DNA from 4 places in the Phosphitispora fastidiosa genome. Region 1 is predicted to be linked to each of the others. Evidence: riboswitches for the same ligand, from Rfam matches in the RefSeq annotation. Region 1 holds a riboswitch; each other region holds the start of a gene.
What was found. Region 1 has a riboswitch for cyclic di-GMP ahead of Ga0451573_RS02820 (transglutaminase-like domain-containing protein). Riboswitches for the same ligand answer to the same signal wherever they lie in the genome.
Positions count from the first base shown of each region.

Region 2: another riboswitch for cyclic di-GMP. It lies ahead of Ga0451573_RS15625 (Flp family type IVb pilin); the one in region 1 lies ahead of Ga0451573_RS02820 (transglutaminase-like domain-containing protein).
Region 3: another riboswitch for cyclic di-GMP. It lies ahead of Ga0451573_RS00135 (aspartyl-phosphate phosphatase Spo0E family protein); the one in region 1 lies ahead of Ga0451573_RS02820 (transglutaminase-like domain-containing protein).
Region 4: another riboswitch for cyclic di-GMP. It lies ahead of Ga0451573_RS16295 (hypothetical protein); the one in region 1 lies ahead of Ga0451573_RS02820 (transglutaminase-like domain-containing protein).

Region 1 is NZ_JAHHUL010000002.1:91,248-96,121, reverse strand. Features, by position in the region: gene Ga0451573_RS02830 (phosphomannomutase/phosphoglucomutase) at 1-176, shown strand, start outside; gene galU (UTP--glucose-1-phosphate uridylyltransferase GalU) at 252-1,163, shown strand; cyclic di-GMP riboswitch class I at 1,281-1,360, shown strand; cyclic di-GMP riboswitch class I at 1,497-1,575, shown strand; gene Ga0451573_RS02820 (transglutaminase-like domain-containing protein) at 1,589-2,446, shown strand; cyclic di-GMP riboswitch class I at 2,634-2,716, shown strand; gene Ga0451573_RS02815 (DUF4912 domain-containing protein) at 3,073-3,600, shown strand; gene Ga0451573_RS02810 (1,4-alpha-glucan branching protein domain-containing protein) at 3,602-4,874, shown strand, end outside.
Region 2 is NZ_JAHHUL010000019.1:80,479-85,352, reverse strand. Features, by position in the region: gene Ga0451573_RS15635 (TadE/TadG family type IV pilus assembly protein) at 1-86, opposite strand, end outside; gene Ga0451573_RS15630 (A24 family peptidase) at 92-622, opposite strand; gene Ga0451573_RS15625 (Flp family type IVb pilin) at 828-1,010, opposite strand; cyclic di-GMP riboswitch class I at 1,124-1,208, opposite strand; gene Ga0451573_RS15620 (glycosyltransferase family protein) at 1,227-1,751, opposite strand; cyclic di-GMP riboswitch class I at 1,945-2,030, opposite strand; gene Ga0451573_RS15615 (response regulator) at 2,191-2,883, opposite strand; gene Ga0451573_RS15610 (sensor histidine kinase) at 2,895-4,058, opposite strand; gene Ga0451573_RS15605 (phosphoglucomutase/phosphomannomutase family protein) at 4,172-4,874, opposite strand, start outside.
Region 3 is NZ_JAHHUL010000001.1:19,659-24,532, reverse strand. Features, by position in the region: gene feoB (ferrous iron transport protein B) at 1-915, opposite strand, end outside; gene Ga0451573_RS00140 (FeoA family protein) at 951-1,172, opposite strand; gene Ga0451573_RS00135 (aspartyl-phosphate phosphatase Spo0E family protein) at 1,367-1,525, opposite strand; cyclic di-GMP riboswitch class I at 1,618-1,703, opposite strand; gene Ga0451573_RS00130 (VWA domain-containing protein) at 1,800-3,218, opposite strand; gene Ga0451573_RS00125 (AAA family ATPase) at 3,235-4,101, opposite strand; gene Ga0451573_RS00120 (hypothetical protein) at 4,182-4,478, opposite strand; gene guaB (IMP dehydrogenase) at 4,582-4,874, opposite strand, start outside.
Region 4 is NZ_JAHHUL010000021.1:50,342-55,215, reverse strand. Features, by position in the region: gene Ga0451573_RS16305 (DUF2726 domain-containing protein) at 1-502, shown strand, start outside; gene Ga0451573_RS16300 (hypothetical protein) at 515-730, opposite strand; cyclic di-GMP riboswitch class I at 914-1,000, shown strand; gene Ga0451573_RS16295 (hypothetical protein) at 1,147-1,560, shown strand; gene Ga0451573_RS16290 (hypothetical protein) at 1,533-1,850, opposite strand; gene Ga0451573_RS16285 (hypothetical protein) at 2,004-2,219, opposite strand; gene Ga0451573_RS16280 (stalk domain-containing protein) at 2,492-3,550, shown strand; gene Ga0451573_RS16275 (copper amine oxidase N-terminal domain-containing protein) at 3,574-4,749, shown strand.

The DNA.
Region 1 (4,874 bases):
ATGGGGTCAGGATAATCTATCCCGATGGCTGGGGTCTGGTAAGGGCCTCCAATACCCAACCGGCTCTGGTAGCCAGGTGTGAGGCCAGGACACCGGAAGGTTTGGCTTTTATAACCGGTGATTTAAAGGAAAGGATCCTCCGGGCGGGGCTTCCGGACTTCAACTGGGAGTATTAGGCAAATGACCATGCAATAAGCTGTTTTAAAAGCTGTTAGCAAAGCTGATACCATTATGTTTTGGGGGTGATTGTTTTGAAAAAGATTCGTAAGGCTATTATTCCGGCTGCCGGACTGGGGACACGGTTTCTTCCGGCAACCAAGGCCCAGCCCAAGGAAATGCTGCCAATAGTTGATAAACCGACAATCCAGTATATTGTGGAGGAAGCAGTGAACTCGGGGATAGAGGATATCCTGATAATTACGGGTCGCAGTAAGCGGGCAATAGAGGACCACTTTGACCACACTCTGGAGCTAGAGCTTCTCCTGGAACAAAAGGGGAATACCAGACTGCTTAACCTGGTCCGGGATATTTCTGAAATGGTGGATATTCACTATGTTCGTCAAAAGTTCCCGCGCGGTTTGGGGCATGCGGTATATTGTGCCCGGAAGTTTATCGGTAATGAACCGTTTGCCGTCCTGCTGGGTGATGATGTTATTGTCAGTGAAAAGCCCTGCCTGAAACAGCTTATGGACGTATATGAAGAAAAAGGCGGCACTGTCCTTGGGGTACAAAGGGTAGCCAAAAAGGAAGTAAACAAATACGGTATTGTTGACCCCGAAGGGGATGACAGCATACAGACAGTGAAAGTACACAGCCTGGTGGAAAAGCCTGCTGTTGAGGTTTCGCCGTCCAACATTGCGGTACTTGGCCGGTACATAATAGAACCTGAGATCTTTGAACTCCTGGAAAACACTACTCCTGGAGCAGGTGGTGAGATTCAGCTTACAGATGCCCTCAAGGTTCTGGCAGGACAAAAGCCGATGTATGCCCATGTATTTCAAGGAAAGCGCTATGATGTGGGTGATAAAATGGGTTTTCTGAAAGCAACTGTTGAATTCGCCCTGGCCCGCACTGACTTGGGAGGGCCGTTTGCGGCATACCTGAAGGAACTGGTGGGGGGTAGTGATTTCATGAAGGAGATTGCTGTTGGAAATGGGGAGTAGCTGCTGTAATGCTGCATTTCAACAAAATCTGACAAAGATTTGACAAAATTAAACAAAAACTCTTGCGCTATTTAAAATACAGGTGTATAATAAAAATGAAAATAATTTAACAACTCATTCTGATAATGGCAAACCCATCGAGAGGTGGGGACGCAAAGCCACGGGTCTGGGTAACTCCAGATAGCCGGGTTACCGGGGAGTTATATTTAGGCAGTGTTTATTTCATGGCCTGTTTCCGGAACCCGGAGACAGGCTTAATTGTTTACCAAAGTGAATACTCACCAAAACTATATTGGGAAATGAAGAGTTTTTCCAGATTGGAAACACTGTCACTCCCGATAAAGGCAAACCCATCGAGAGGTGGGGACGCAAAGCCACGGGTCTGGATATTCCAGATAGCCGGGTTACCGAAGGAGGTTTTGGCCGTGAAAGATTTCAGGCTGCTTAGAAGGATTCTGATAATCTCAACTGCTATTATTCTTATCACTACATTTGCTCCGACAGCATTTGCCGGGGAGGCAAACATCAGATGGTTTTCCCCTTACACCGAAGGTAATTCGGTGACACTGGCTAGTAACAGCTTTGATACCTGGTTCGGTTTCCAGGGTACTGTTACCGAAAAATATACAGGAATAATTGTCAGGACTGTTCTGGGTGATGACCAGACCTACTACTATTACCCTAAAGTTGGCAATACGGTTGCCGGGGCTGTATACCTGAGATTTGGACAAGGCACATACCGGGTGGATTTCAACCTGGTAAAACCGGGTCAGGCCGGTACGATTGCGTATGATTCGCTGGCCAGAGCACAGATTGAGAACACTGACAACGGTGATAAGAGATATCTGCTCCCTTCATGGGGGATTGAAAGCAATAACCCAGTAATAACCAATAAAGCGCGGCAGATAGTAGGACAAGCCGGGGATGACTACAGCAGGACCAAAGCCATTTTCCAGTGGGTCAGCAAAAACATGGTTTATGACATGGACAAGTTTCGCCGCGGTGAATTTTATGATAATGACGGCGCTGTGAAGGCTCTACAGACCCAAAAAGGGCTGTGCCGGGACTACGCAAACCTGGTTACCGCAATGTGCCGGGCCGAAGGGATTGAAGCCAGGACCGTAATCGGAGAGGCCGGGACCGGGGGAACCTGGTACGGGCACGCCTGGAACGAGGTCCGGATTGGCGATAGATGGGTCACCATGGATACAGTCTGGAAGGTATTTGACCAGGATGCAGGGATTTTTGGAACCACCCATAAGAAAACCCAGGAAGTCTATTAAACATTCCTCGAACCTCCTTTTTTCTGAAGCGACCGCACACGATGCGGTCTTTTTTTTGTGTCTTGATCAAAGAGAGGTTAAACACATAGCAAATTAAAACAATTATACTTGAAATATTTGTTAAGAAAGTATATAATTAATTAATAAAAGTTTCAGGTTACTTACTTCAACTAAGTAAATATCATTATTCAGATAAAGGCAAACCCATTGAGAGGTGGGGGCGCAAAACCACGGGTCTGGGATAATATCCCTGACAGCCGGGTTACCGGAGAATAGCAGCGTGGTGATTTTGGACGGCAATGTGAGCCTGTTCCCGTTAACCCGGGGACAGGCTTGTATTTTTGTTATTTTACAGGCATTTTTTACGCGCATTTTCTGCTTGTATTTTTGCAGGATTTCACCAACTGATGAACATGTGTTTACTTTTTTTACAGGTCTATATCTGCAAATGTCCTTAATTTGACAATATAACAGCAAAAAAAATACAAGGGAAATAAAGGCTTTTTGAGAATACAGTTACAATGAATGATTTTTTAGGTTTGTGAAATTTCTGACAGGTGTAGTTCTTTTTAAAGAAGGTCCGCATATAATGACCATGTATTTATTTTGGGGGAGGAGAGGCTTAGATGAGTGTTACCGTGCCTGAATACGGGTTTCCGGCCAGTTACAATGAAAATTCTGTCATGCTTCTCGTAAGAGATCCACACTGTATTTTTACCTACTGGGAGATTTCCAATGAGCAGATGGACTTGGTAGCCGGGGAATTTGGACGACCCTGGGGGGAAATACAACTTACGCTGCGTGTTTACGACTTGACCGGGCTTGGTGAGGACAGGAATAAAGCCCATGGCAGTTATGACCTCAACGTACATTCCTTGGCAAATAATTATTATATTACTGATGTCAAGGCAAACCATTCTTATTGTGCTGACCTGGGTGTTTTTTCTCCTGACGGCAGGTTTGTCTGCCTGCTCAGGTCTGATGTTATCCAGACACCGCGGGACAGCCTGGCTGACGGCTCGGGACTCGTCATGGCGGATCTGCTGGACCGGTTGTCCGGGAAGAAACCTGCGGAATGGCCGACAGAACAGGAAACCTTCAGCAGTGACGGCGTTTATATCAATTCCAATAATAATGACAGTGAGGAGGATTAAGATGCTAAGAGGCTATCTTGCGCTTGTTTTACATGCACACCTGCCTTACATACGGCATCCTGAAAAAGAGAATTACCTCGAAGAAAAGTGGTTCTTTGAGGCCCTTACCGAAACCTATATACCGTTGATTAAGATTTTTGATGGTTTGTTGGATGATGGCGTGGATTTCAGGGTTACAGTATCCTTGTCCCCGCCATTGATTTCGATGATGGCAGATGACTTGCTGCGGAAGCGCTACCTTATGCACCTCAATCAACTTATTGAACTGGCCGGCAGAGAGACTGAACGGACTGCGGGGAGTGAATTTGAGGACACGGCTCATATGTACCTGGAGAGGTTCCGGGAAATCAGGGATATTTTTGTGAACAGGTATGGAACTAACCTGCTTCAGGCTTTCAGAAAATTCCGGGAAAAGGACTGTGTTGAACTTATCACAAGCTGTGCCACCCACGGTTTTCTTCCTCTAATGAAGAGAAAAGAGAGCATCAGGGCACAGGTTGCTGTGGCTGTGGACCTGTTTACCAGACATTTTGGCAGCCCGCCCAGAGGTATCTGGCTGCCTGAGTGCGGGTATACCCCTGGGATAGATGAAATCCTCAAGGCTTATGGGATCCAGTTTTTTTTCACAGATACCCATGGGATTATGTTTGCAACTCCGAGTCCGGTGCACGGTATATATGCGCCGCTTTACACACCCGGAGGTGTTGCTGCTTTCGGGCGTGACCCGGAAACTTCCAAGCAGGTTTGGGATATGAACCAGGGTTATCCGGGTGATTATTGGTATCGTGAGTTTTACCGGGATATCGGTTATGATCTGGACATCGACTATGTCGGGCCATATGTGGGGGAGAACAACCTGCGTATAGATACCGGCATCAAGTATTACCGCATCACCGGGAAGACGGACCAAAAGGAGGTCTATAACCCTGCAGCTGCGGCGGACAGGGCGGCAGAGCACGCCGCCAACTTTATGTTTAACAGGGAAAAACAGATGCAGCACCTGGCCTCCCGGATGGACCGGCTGCCGATTGTTGTTTCAACTTATGACGCTGAGCTATTTGGCCACTGGTGGTATGAAGGGCCTGACTGGATTGATTTCCTGCTGCGGAAGCTGCATTATGATCAGGACACAGTAAAAACAATTACCCCCTGGGAATACCTGAACCTCTACCCGACAAATCAGGTGGCTTCACTACCTATGGCCAGTTGGGGCCATAAGGGATACAACGAAGTGTGGCTTTCACCTCCCAATGACTGGATCTATCGGCACCTGC
Region 2 (4,874 bases), on a different contig from region 1:
AACATAAGAAGAATTGGCAGTACCAAAGCCATTTCTACAACGGCCTGGCCCCGCTGATTTCTACGAAAATCATGGAACCATAACATTTTCATCACCCCACCAGGTACGCTGCCAACGTACCAATTCCAATTGCTAAGCCGTATGGCAGGGATTCGTGGAATTCGGCTTTATCCAGGTTTTTCAGGGTATTCACTTTAAAAACACTGGTAACTAAGACTAAAAAACTTGTTCCGATACGTTTTAGTGTTGCAAACAACCTTTTCTGCTTAATCAATACACAGACAGCCAGAACCCCCCCTGCAATCCCGGTAGCCAAAAACGCCTTGCATACAAATACTGTTCCTTTCATTGCCCCTATGGCACCAAGCAGCTTTACATCCCCTGCCCCAAACCCGCCGAGCACAAAGGGAATAAAAAGCAAAGCCATACCTGCTCCCAGGCCCTTCAGGCTGAATAGGACACCACTGCTACCGTCATTCAGTAAATTAAGCAACAGCCCGGCAAGCACCCCGGACAATATTACTACATTGTAAATTTTTCGTTCCTTTAGGTCCGTGTAAACAGATATTATTACAATAGCTGCTACAGCAATATCTATCAGGTTGGTAACCTGAACTGTCAATGGCATCAACCCTTTTCGAAAACAGGCCCTACTTGCTGAAAAAGTAGGGCCTGTCATTTTTAATACACGTAACCATATCTTCTTTATGACCACTCCATCCCGGCAGCGGTACCATAGTAATATTTCACTTTGGGCCCATACCTTTACGTCACCGTTGAATAGAGGATGGGGCAGTGGATTGTCCACCGCCCCGGTACAAATTATCTTAAGGAGTCGGTGCAGTTCCGTTCAGGCCATCACTGATTGCTGTAAATTTTTCTATCAGAGTGTCGCCCATGGTAATTAAAACAGCGATAACACCAATTACAATTAGCGCCAAAATCAGTCCGTACTCGGTCATGCCTTGGCCTCTTTCTTCACTCCACAATCTTTTAACCATTGATAACATAATTATTACCTCCCTCAATTTTTTTTGATTTATTCCGTCCTTGTTTTAACCAAAACATAAAACCCTTCTCCACACTGCCTGTAGAGAAGGGTTGCTTTTTATACACTCCCCCCTTTGGCAGCCTGGCGATCATAGTGTTACCACCTTAGACCCATGGCTTTGCGCCGCCGTCTTTCAACGGCTTTGCCTTTTTCACTGAAGGTATCATTTTCAGTTTTATTTTAACACATTTCTACTAACTGTACATCGACCCTGGGTCTTATTTTTATATAGGACCGTGGTCCTATATAAACTCATTTTAGTACCCCCCAGTATCGACTCAACCGTTCTGATAATCAAACTGTAGTTTACCGAACTCGTCAAATTAAAACAATAAACAATATCACTGTGACACAAATCCATTACCTTTTTGGGGACACCTTTTTCTTCCCCACAGCAGGCAAAAAACCTTAGACCCGGGTAGTCCCTTGCCAGCCGTTCCAGAATCAGGCCGGTCTTATCGGCAGACCCAAAATCAAAAACCACAACCTCAATTGGAATAAGATAGCCGTATGCAAAAATTTCACGTACCAGGCCTTCGATAATGCCTTCCTGATTCCTCACCATCAATACCAAACTTGTCTTTTGAAAACCTTTACTGTTCCCTGACTTCTTGCACATCACCACCGTCCGTGTATAAATTGTGAAACAATATATAACAATTAACAGTACGGTTGCCCCAATTAACCAGCCAAGGTGCATTGTTTTCACCTCTCATAAGATTATTCCTCACACCATCTTATGAAAGAAAGGTCTCAGCCGCTAATCAGATAAGTGATAAACAGGGGCGTCCCCCTTTATTATTTTGGGAACCGAACTATTAAAGGCAGTGGAAAGAACAAAAACCTTTCTCCAAACTGCAGTCAAGAGAAAGGTATAGTTACCCCGGCTCTTTTTCGGCAGCTTGGCAGTCATAGTGTCAGACACCTTAGACCCATAGCTTTGCGTCACCGTCTTTCGGCGGTTTTGCTATTATCGACAGAGATGCTATATTAAATTCACACAACTAATTTATTTTATAATACTATATTTTACCAAACTTGTCCACACTTTTTTCTAATTTTTTCTTAGAAAATAATTTTCCTTCACTATAAATTTTTTTCACTATAAATTTATTTCACCCTGTTATTGCATTTGCCGCCTAAAGACTGACTAGCTTCAATTTAACTGCAGATATTACCGCCTGGGTCCTGTCTTCTACGTTCAGTTTCCTGAAGATGCTCGTAATATGATTTTTCACCGTTTTCTCACTGATAAAAAGGTGGCTGGCAATATCCTTGTTATGTACGCCGCTGGCAATGTATTTCAATATCTGCACCTCTCTCGCAGTAAGGCTGACATCCAGGCTGCCCCCCGGACACCGTGAAGCAAGGCCGCATGGCCCATAGTTCCGCTCTGCTTCACTGCTTTCCTGGCCCAGTTCCCTGCAGAGCATTGCCGTAATCCCCGGGTGGACCACCATCTCCCCTTTATACACTGCCTTAATGGTTGAGGCCAGGGCATCTGGATCAACATCCTTGAGTATATAGCCACTGACCCCCGCCCGGATAACCTCAACTACCTTTTGCTCGCTGTCTTCAACAGTAAGCGCAACCACCTTGATATCGGGGAACCTTTGTTTAATTTGCTTTGTAGCTTCAAGACCATCCATCCTAGGCATGTTAATATCCATGATGATAATGTGAGGGCTTAATTGTGCAGCTTTTTCGATGACCTCTTCTCCATCAGCCGCTTCACCGACAACATCAAGTGACGGGTCAAGCCTTATAACCTTGACAAGCCCCTGGCGGATTAGCGGATGGTCATCAGCAATCAGAACCCTGACCCGGTCCATATAACCTCCTCCTACCTGGCTACCGGAACTACAAAATAGACCTTTGTTCCCTTACCCAGTTTAGTCTCAAGCTTCATCTCCCCACCAAGAAGGTCGGTTCGCTCTCTCATACTAACCAGTCCAAAATTGTTTCCGGTCTGATTGGCGTGGTAATCATTCAGGTCAAAACCTATCCCGTTATCCTCAACAAATGCTCTCACCAGTTCATTATCCAATTCCACAACAACCTTCACTTTTGAGGCGTGGGCATGTTTTACAACATTGTTTAGGGCCTCCTGAATCAGGCGGAACAGGGCAATTTCCAAAACAGGTTCCAGCCTGGCCTCTTTCCCAAAAAAATTCATCTCTATATCTATATCGTTTTTTTCGCGAAAATCTTCAATATATCTTTTCAGAGCCGGAATCACACCCAAATCATCAAGAGCCATCGGGCGCAGGTCAAAAATGATTTTCCGCATATCCTGAAGGTTACTGCGCACAATACCCTTCAGCTCCTGCAACTCCTGGCTCACTTTGGCCGGCTCAACTTCCATCAGTTTTTCACAAAATTCCATCCGGAGGACAACATTCGCCATAGACTGAGCCGGACCGTCATGAATTTCCCTGGCAACCCGCTTGCGTTCCTCTTCCTGGGCCTTTACTATCTGCAGACCCATCTGCTGACGCTGCTGCAGGCTTTCCAGCTTAATATTTATATCTCTCAGGTTCCCCCCGATGAAATCCATGACAACGCCAACCTGTGAAACCATATTTTCAGCCTTTTCTGCCGTTTGCTGGAGATTTTGCCTGCTGGTTTCAAAGTCCTCCTTTTTGTGCAGCAGTTGGTCCCTCCGCTCTTTTAACAGGGTCAGCCTGACCTGCAGTTCCCTGACCTCCTCATAGGCAGCTTTAATCTCTGCCTCGGAATGCCTTTCAAAAGCTCCGGTAACCAGGGCTACCCGTTCCTGGACGATTCTTTCCTCTTTTTGAGCTGCTGCCAGTTCCGAATTAAGAGCCGCCAACTGGCTATTTGTTTCTGCCATGCTGTTCTTAATCCGCGAACATTCGCTGCGGGCATTTTCGGCCACGGCAAATAACTGTTCCCTGCCCGCACCCAAAGTCCTCATGGTCTCTTTTATTACTGTGTCAAGAGCCGTCAGCTCAAAAGGACTCCCACTGCCGCCAACATTAGTCATAATATACCTCCTTATAGCAAAATTCGATATATTTTTCTAAAATCCTGCAAACAGGAAGCCCTTCCCATGGTAAACTTAACTAAAAAAGAGGAGCCGTTACAGCCCCTCTCTGCTTACAACCCCAGCATTTCTCTGGTAGCAGTCTGTATTAGCTTCACCTTTGCCTCATTCTCTGTTTCCACATAAATTCTGAACAGAGGCTCTGTTCCTGAAGCTCTTATCAGAACCCAGCTGCCGTCCTCCAGGATAAACTTCTTCCCATCAACGGCCACAGTCCGGGTTACTGCTTTCCCGGCAATTTCCCTGGGAGCTAGTCCCTGTAAGGTTGTGAGTACTTTTTCCTTATTTTCCGCAGTTGTCCTGATATCCAGTCTCTGGCTAATGAGGATTCCAAACTCCTTTTCCAGCTTCTGCAATATCTCCCGCACCGGCAGCTTTTCCACCGCTACCAGCTCAGCAATCAGGGCAGCAGCCAGAATCCCGTCTTTTTCCGGAATGTGTCCGGTCATACTCATGCCGCCGCTTTCTTCGCCACCTAAAATACTGCCTCTCTTCATCATAGATTCACCGATATATTTAAAACCAACCGGAGTCTCGTCAACTTCAAGCCCGTAGTGAGCGGCTATTTTATCTAACATATGGGTAGTGGCCACAGATCGGGCAACCGGTCCCTTAAGCCCGCGGAAATTAATCAAGTGGTAATATAGGAGGTAGAGAACCTTGTTAGCAATTATGTATGTTCCATCACTGTCAATAATGCCAAAACGGTCGGCATCCCCGTCCATTGCCAGCCCCAAATCAGCCCCGGAAGAAACC
Region 3 (4,874 bases), on a different contig from region 1:
CTGTCCAACCAAGGATCTGATAAAAGGTTCGTATTTACCCTGCATCAGGGTTTCTTCGGTAAAGCCGACAATATCACCGGCAATAAAAACACCAATAAATTTATACATTAAATACAGACAAAATGCCAGAATCGGTATTCCGGTAACAGGCTTAATCATCATTCTGCCCAAGATTGTACCAATTCCCGAATTATTGCAGCCTTCTGAGACAACATGTCCCACTATATCATTTACCCTGGCCCTTCTGTTAAGGTAAATTTCCTCCCTTTCAGAACCCGGGGCAATTCCATGCCGTTCTGCTACTACGGAATCTCCCTCCAGTATCAGAAGAGCCTCTCCCTGGTTGGCAACCCGGTCATGGAGTTCATGTAACTTGCTATGAAGCCCGATGTCAATATGGCCTGAGCGGGCGCTGCATATTTTCCCTTTGAGCTCATCCATGCCCATTTGCTTTACAGCTACGGTTTGGATAACGGGAACACCCAGCAGGTCTTCCAAAAGATCAGTATCAATCTTTCTTCCCTGTTTCTCTGCTTCGTCAAGCATATTCAGGGCAACTACCACTGGGACACCTGTATCTATTATCTGTTGGGTCAGGAAAAGATCCCGTTCCAGGTGGACTGCATCTACGATATCGATTACAACATCAGCCTCAAGGATAATATCCCGGGCAATTCTTTCCTCATCATTAAATGATGAGATGCCATAAACTCCAGGAGTGTCAATGATAACATCATTTCCGTATCTTCCGTGGGAAATCTCAAGAGTTGTGCCAGGGTAGTTGGATACATCAACATATAATCCTGTCAGAGCATTGAAAAATACTGATTTACCAACATTGGGATTACCGGCTAAAACGATTTTTCTTGAATCTGGCGGAATATTAATTTTAACACCGCTATCATGACAATGCATAATATTTCAAATCTCCTTTGCTGTCACATAATATGTCAACTGATAAGTTCCACTGCAATCTGTCGTGCCAGCCTCCTGCCGATGGCAATTTCCTGGTTGTTCTTCTGCACCACAACCGGACCTGCAGGCACAACTTCAGCACAACAAACGATCTCCCCTTCAGAAATCCCGAACCTGATTGCCTGTGCTCTGATATCACTATTGCCGATACCGGTAATTCTTACCTTATGTCCCTTTTTACATTTATCCAGGTTCATACTCCGTTCCCCCCATTTTTTAATATGATGTTTTCTACTGATAATTACTTTTTACTGAGAAGCATTTTTCACTGAGAAGTATTTTCCACTGAGAAGTATTCTCATTTCCAAGTATAGATTATGATTAGCTAATAGTCAATATGTTTATAATAAAACTTCTGTTGATTTTGCAAAAAAAAATAGGCCTGATTGGCCTATCCCTTGGAATCACCAAGTTTCATGAATTGCACGATCATATTGTCAATAATGCAACTCTGCTGATAAATTTCGGGGTCACTTAAAATGTTGTTTTTTTCTTCCGCCAAGGTATTGAGTTCCCGCTGCATTTTTTCGATCTCCTGCACAAGATCCACTAAGGACTCCTCCTTCCCCTTTGCCGCCACCTATCAAAACATAAATTAACCGGTATCGATCATCAGATACCGGACCAAAGGTGAAGCAGCACTTCGGTAACCCGGCTGTCATAGCTTTTGTAGCTTTAGACCCGCAGTTTTGCGCCCCCAGTTTTCACTGGTTTTGCCATTTCGATACTCATATTAAATTTTATCGCTTTACATATAAAATTATACCAGAAGATTTCCAATTGTTGTGTCGTAATGTGTCGATAGACTCGAAAAATATTTCACATTATATAATTTTTCTGGCTACCCTGTCTAATTGCTCCAAATTCCGGCATTCGAATACCTGGTCACACAATCCTCCGTAAAGTGATATCAGGCTGTCTTCCTTGTCCCAGCTTTCAACAGGTTCCGGGTTCAGCCAGATAGTTTTTCTGACTTCCTGACACATATTCCGGAAGCAGTCTGCATGATCCCTGTGATAATTGTTGCGGGCATCCCCGATAATAACCAGAGTAGTCTTTTTATTAAGAATCTCAAGATACTTCTCATTAAAATCAATAAACATCTGGCCATAATCAGAGAATGCTGTTTTGGAGAATCTGGCCAGATTATAGATGTCTTTAATCCCATCTTCAATTTCTCTGTTCTGAAAATATCCGGTTACTTCGTCAGGAGTATCCACAAAAACAAATGACCTCACATGAAGATACCTGCTCTGAATGGAATAGACAAGCTGGAGGATAAACTCACTGAATATTTTCACTGAACCTGACAGGTCAAAGAGGACAACAAATTCCGGCCTTGTAGGATAGTGGTCGCGATAGGCAGGCTTTATTGGTACACCTCCATATGACATTGATCTTCTGATAGTCCCGGCCAGGTCAATCCGTCCCCTTTTTGACCGTTTTTGTCGAAACGACACTCTTGAGGCTAATTTATGCGCTATTTTACTTATTTTTTTTCTTATTTCTGCTGTCTGTTGGGAAGAAAGTCTGTAAAAATCCAGCTGATTAATATTTTCTCTGATTAAAACTGTTTCCAGCGCATCTGAGCCAAGTTCAATGATTAATTTTTTTTCCAGCTCCAGGTAAAGCATATCTTCAAGGTTTTTTAAGCGTTCCTGCCAAACCAACCAGGTTTTTTCATCCAGTTCACTCGCTGTATTTTCCAGTTTATATATGCCCATGTTCCATTCCAGAAATACTTTAACCTGTCTGATGGCATTTTTCATGTCCTCCAGGTCGTCTTCTTCCAGCCTGCCGAGGCCTGCAACCCCCTTTTTAACCAATGCGGACATTTCTTCAGGGACACCTGCCTGAATGACCTGGATGAAGTTATCAACTGCCGCGGAAGCCAGTCCCCTGCCCTGTCCAAATCCGGTGGTTCTCCCTTTGCTCATTCCCGGAACAATGTCGTTTCCCTGACAGGTGGTTTTCGGATTAGCTGGAACCAACGGGCCAAACCTGCTGCAGTTATCATGGCGGGCACTCATAAATTCAGGGTTGAAGTAATATTCAAATATCTTTTCAAATATGCGCATATCTGTCTGCACTTTTATCATTGTTGCCGAAATGGCATTAAAAAAATTAACCCTGTCAATTCCGGTTAGGGTAATTGCCTTCAAGGCTTCGGTAACCTCTGCATGCGAGACCCTTATCCCGGCCTTTCTCAGGAGTACGGCAAACTGAAGAATAGCTTTATCCAATTTGTTTCACCCGGCTTTATTCCGGCAGAAGACCGCTTATTCGTTCTTCAACCTTTTTAATATCCTGCTGGTATTTCAAAAGAATATTGACTGTATTCATAACAAGTTCCTCATTTAAAGAGTCCGCCCCCAGCAAGACCAAGGTCCGTGCCCAGTCAAGGGTTTCGGAAATGCTGGGAGACTTTTTGAGGACCATCTTCCTCAGTGACTGTACGAATTCCACGATTTTCTCAGCCAGAATGCCATTTATTTCCGGCACTTTTATTCTCACTATAGCCAGTTCACGCTCCAGAGAAGGGTAATCAATATATAAATGGATACACCGTCTTTTCAGGGCATCACTGAACTCCCGGTAGTTGTTGCTGGTCAATACAACAATAGGGATAGACCTTGCTTTAACTGTACCCAGCTCCGGAATGGATACCTGATAATCAGAGAGCGCCTCTAATAGAAAACTTTCAAACTCCTCGTCACTCTTGTCCAGTTCGTCAACCAGTAAGACAACGGTATTTTCTGCCTTTAACGCCTGCAGCAGCGGTCTGGCAAGGAAAAATTCTTCCGAAAAAATATTGGCCTTGGTTTCTTCCCAAGTCTTTTCGGTAAGGTGGTTTGCCTGGATGCGAAGCAGTTGTTTCTGGTAATTCCATTCAAAAAGCGCCTTTGATTCATCTAACCCTTCATAGCACTGGAGCCTGATAAGGCCGGTATCCAGTGCGCCGGCTGCGGCTTTGGCCAGTTCTGTTTTCCCAACACCTGCAGGGCCTTCGATAAGAAGTGGTTTTTGCAGCTTAACTGCTAAAAATACAGCGGTGGCTGCCCTGTAATTAATTAGATAATTCTGTTTGGTCAGTCTCTCTTTAACATCTTCTATCGACCCAAACAATTGACGACACCTCTCCTCATAACAATCAGCTATATAGAAAAATAAACCACTAACCTTTTGGTTAGTGGGATGTGTAACTACTACATCAGCTTACCGGGATCAAACATAGCAGTATACTGATCCCAGCCGCATTCTCCGTCATCTTCAAGCCAGTTAATAAAGTATTCCAATTTCTCCCGGCTAGGACGGTACTGTTCAAATATCATGCCAACATCATGAAAGCTGACCAAATTAAAGAGAACCTCGTTCACCAATTGATCACTTGTTTCACCCTGTTCATTGATCATATTATATGCCCAGTCGGATATCTCTTCTCTTGTAACCCGGCCTGACAGGTACTGGTCCAATACCATCCGCAGTGTATCCCTGTCAATCATTTGAAGTACACCCCCAATTTGGCATCTCGCATGAACTATTATAACACTTTTTCAATATTATTTCCAATATTTATTTTAGCATTAGTTTAAGCGCTGCAACGGCTTAAACACTGTAATTGGGCGCTTCTTTGGTAATTGTAACATCATGTGGGTGACTCTCACGCAGACCGGCATTTGTGATCCTGATAAATGCCGACTTTGTCTTCAAATCATTGATGCTGGCAGTGCCACAGTATCCCATACCCGCTTTGAGACCGCCAACCAGCTGGTACACTGTTTCCGAAAGGGAGCCTTTGAAAGGCACCCGTCCCTCAATCCCTTCGGGAACTAATTTCTGCTCGTTTTCCTGGAAATAACGGTCTTTACTGCCTTCTTTCATGGCGCCCATTGAGCCCA
Region 4 (4,874 bases), on a different contig from region 1:
ACTGCTGGTGGTACTGGCAGCAACAGTTTATCTGGTCAAAATTAATAACCGGGCGAATACTATAGCCCAGGAAGGGAATACAGATGAAGATGTTTATGAAATACGTGACAGCCTGTTAAGTGATGTGGAAAGGGATGCTTACATTAAACTAAAGAACATATCAGCCAGGTATCAATGCACTGTATTTCCCCGGGTCGGGCTTCCCAGTCTGGTGGAGATACCAAGGGGTACCGATAACTGGTTGAGCTTCTGGAACCGGATTAATTACAGGTATGTCGACTTCGCAGTCTGTAAGGCAGACAGCTTGGAGCCGCTGGCAGTAATTCAGCTGGATGATTCCGCTCAAAAGGATGCCAAAATTGAAAAAGATGATTTTGTTGAAAAGGTGCTGAAGCAGGTCGGACTGATCGTCCTCAGTATTGACGTTTCCGGATTAGGGGAAGACGAATTAGCTGCTAAATTAGAACCGCTGCTAAATTCTAAGGGAAAAGAGGGGGGTTGAACCCCCTCTTCTTTATTTTCCTGTAAGCATATGAATCTTTGATTTCTCCTTAAATATGTCATGAACTGCCTGGGCGATCATATACCCTACACTTACTGCGCCAATTATTGCATCAGCTGCTGCATTTACGTCCAGATTAAGGTTTTTACCGAAGAATGTATGCAATGTTAGTACTATCAAGGTAAGCAGGGCAACAATGAATTTCTTATAGCCATCGATTTTATTCATATTATTAGCCCCCTTTCAGCCCTTCACTCAACACATTATATTCGCGGCAGTATTCACTTGTTACTTGCTGCATTTTAACCCCTAAAAACCGCATTTTAACCCCTGAAAACCGTATTTTGAGCCGTTTGGCAGGAAAATGAGAATTAATGTTGAAATGAGAATTAAGGAGAAATAAGAAACAAGTTAATATTTTGGCAAACCCAGCGAAAGCCGGGGACGCAAAGCCATGGGTCTAAGGTGATTTTTCACTAGGACTGCCAGGTTGCCGCTCAAGCGAATTACCCCTTTATTCATGGCGAAAAAAGGGGTTGTTATTTTCTTATAGCGGCTCACCGACTTAAAATAGTACGCATTAGCGTAATAAAGATATGGTGAAGTGCTATGCTGACTTAAAGTTAACATAGGGAGGGATATGTATGCATTTTTCGGTAGGAATCTGGGATACCCTGTTTGGGGAAAGGATTCAGCTTGAGATTCCCGACAGTTGTGGGAATACGGTAAGGCGGTCGGTGACAAAAAAGTGGTTTGAGTTGATGAAAAACCAGGAAAGTATACTCAGTCTCTATAAACAGGTCCTCCGTGTTCATATGCTTGATGTTGTTAAGGGATACCGGGTCCTGTACTGGGTTGTCGGTGAAAACATTGATGAAGCAACAGCCAGGATGTTTATGAATCAGGATACGGGGGATATTTATGCAATATATTATTATGAACAGGATGAACCCAAAACTGAAGTGCTAACCAGAAAACGCTGGGATATAGCATACAATAAGATCTATGGGGAATCAGCCGAGGTAGAAAATCAGGTTATCTCGCCTTCCACCTCATAATTAATATAATGGCTCACCGTAAACCTGTTTGCCAGGATATAACTCCTGTTGATCAGAGGTACTTCCCCCACAACCCGGCCATCTTCAGCAAGCACCGGGTATATTGAGAGTTCAATGGGCTTTTTAACTGGTCTGGGGGGCCGGCCTGTTGACATCAGGTGATTGAATAGCCTGATATAACGGTCATCAACAAGGCGGCCGTGACCAAGAAGTTCTCCTTCAGGTGAAATAACCGGATACAATTTTGAGTTCTCCCATTTCAAACAGTTTTTTTTCTGAACAGATGACATGTGATAGCCCCCCAAGGTTTCTATAATCTATCTGTTCGTCAGGCTGGCAATATTTCCTTTACATTGACTGAAAAACAAGAAAACTGACTCCGAAAAAGTTATCTTCGGTGTCAATTTTCTTGTTCAAAGGGGGCACACCCCCGATAACCCGGATTACGGGCTTATTTTTATTGTTTTTCCCTGCCTTCCCTCCAGTTCCCGAGCCTTTTCAGCCGCTTCCATAGGAAGTTTTCCCATTACCACGTGTTCTGCCGCATTATCGAATCTCATCACAATCTTGTCCCCTGGTTCCAGGGCGAGCCTGTCCCTTACTGCCGGCGGAATGTCAATACTGTTATCCTGGTTCACTTGCACAATGTATTCTGGCATCTTCAATCCTCCTCTAAGTTTTCTTTAGAAATATAACCTTAAACATATAATGTAAAATGTGGGCGGTAAATATGCATTCCTGTCAGCATACGCGCCTGGCGGGGAGAACACAGTAATTATTACAAAAACAATACCCAATATTCATAAAAACACAGCAATATCCACAAAAACAATCGCAATATCTTGATAGCATTTATACTTATCAAAATAGTACAATGACTTTAAGTGCAGATTTGTTTTTTCTGTAGAAAACTGTTCGGAAAGGGGGTGTGATGATGAAACAGAGACAGATGTCTCTTTGTACATTACTGGTTTCAGGCATAATGTTATGTAATATGTTCTTTTTCACACCTGTATCAGCGGCTCTTACCTTTCCTATAAAGTATGATCCAATCATCGAGGATCCCTCATTAATAATTGATAATCCTATAATTGATAACCCTATAATTGATAACCCTATAATAATTGACGATTCACTTATCCGTGGGCCTCTAATTGTTGTACCTGCCGCACCATCTGATTTAATAATCGGGGCAACTACTTCCACTGAAATAACCATAGAATGGAGTGACAACTCATCTAATGAAACAGGTTTCACGGTCGAACGGAGGACCGGCAGCAGTAACTGGAGCCAGGTGGGGGAGGTTGGACCAGATGAAACCTATTTTACCAGTGACGAACTTTCTCCTGAGCGGACTTACTACTTCCGGGTTGCAGCATACAACAGTGCCGGCACTTCAGGTTATTCCAACCAAGTATACGGCACTACCGACCAGCCGGCTCCGGTAACAAATATCTATGAGGATAACTCTGAAACAATCATAAATGAAACAGATATAACAAATGAGGCTAATACAACGGTAAATATAAGTGACAGCACAATTACCAACAGCAATATTGCCAGCAACAACCAGGTTAACCAGACAACTACAGTGGCCAACTATAATTCGGCCAGCACGGCTGTCGAGTATGTGAAGATTGTTGTCAATGGTGAGCAGATGAATCCCGGTGATGCCCCGCCATTTATCAATAAGAACAACCGGGTAATGGTCCCGTTCCGGGCCATAGCCGAAAAGTTGGGTGCAGCGGTCCAGTGGGACCCTAGGGAAAGAATTGCCGCTCTCAGCCAGGGGCAGAGAGTTGTCCGGGTTCCTATCGGACAACAGGTTATCGAAGTGGACGGAAACGTGCAGGCAATGGATACCCTGGCTGTTATTAAATCTTCACGTACATATATACCGGTCCGGGCTGTAAGTCAGGCGCTGGGAGCCACTGTGGAATGGGATCAGGCCAACAAAACTGTGATTGTTAAAACGGGTGCCGGGCTGTAAGAAGAAAAAGGGAGATGAAGGTATTGAACAAAAAGGTTTTAAAGAAGAGGGTTCTAAGCCTGGTTTTGGCGCTGGCTTTGGTTATTTCCTTTGCAGTTATGGCCTATGCTGAAGAAACAATTGGTCCTGTTCCGGGAGTTACCGGAGATATAGGAGCAGGAACTACTAATACAACGATCAACAATAACACCACAACCGATAATACCTCGAACATAAATATTAACATATCAGGGAATACCACCATAAATAACAGCAATATCGGCAGCAATAACCAGGTTAACCAGCAGAATACGGTGACAAATACAAATACGGTAACAGTAAAGAAATATGTTACCGTAAATGTTAACGGCGTACCCCTGGAAGCGGATGTCAAGCCGTTTATCAACCAGGACAACAGGACAGTGCTGCCCTTACGGGCGATTGCTGAGGCCTTCGGAGCAGAGCTCCAGTGGGACCCTGCTGCGCAGACAGTTTTACTTACCCTTGGCGACCGGTCTGTAAGGCTTAAAATCGGTGATAAGACCTTTGAGGTTAATGGTCAGGTATTTACCATGGATACCACTGCGTTTATTGAAGGCGGCAGGACATTTCTTCCTGCCAGGGCCATCGCAGAGGCATTGGGATTGACAGTTGGCTGGAATGCCGAAACCGATACAGTTGATATAACTGCACCGGACCAGCCCAACAACGGAACCCAGCCTGCTGCCCCTCCGGCAGCAACACAGCCTGCAAACCCGCCGGCTGCACAGGTGGAAGATACCTCCTGGCAGAATATTTTCCCACTTACGGCTCATAACCGGAATGATAAAATAGACGATGATTCTGACCAGCACATGGAGTCCAATGCTACTCTAAATAGTGCAGGATTTTTACAGGTGACCACCCGGACCTGGACAGATGCCAGGACGTCCGGATTTACCGGAGGAGTTGCAGTAGGTCTTCTTGATGCCAATAATGTTATTATCTGGGTTTCATCACAGCAGAGCTATGGAGTAGATGGTTCGTGGATAGGCACAAATGACCGCACGGAAAACTGGAGTGCAACTGTCCCTCAGGATAAACTGAAAGTAGGGGTTAAGCTTCTTATAGTACATGATCATGCCGGCAAGAACCGCCTGGTAGAGTTTGTCGGCGGGGTCGGTGAAGCAGTTTCAGACGGCGTTGACCTGCTTACACCTGACCTTCCCTGGCCGTTCTAAAATTAGTACGGCAATCGGGCTTCACTAAACTAAAAGTAAGATCTGATCCCGGATAAACCCAAAAGAGCCCTCCTATGGTAAAATAAAAAACTACTATAGGAGGGCATTTGTATGTGGAAACAGAC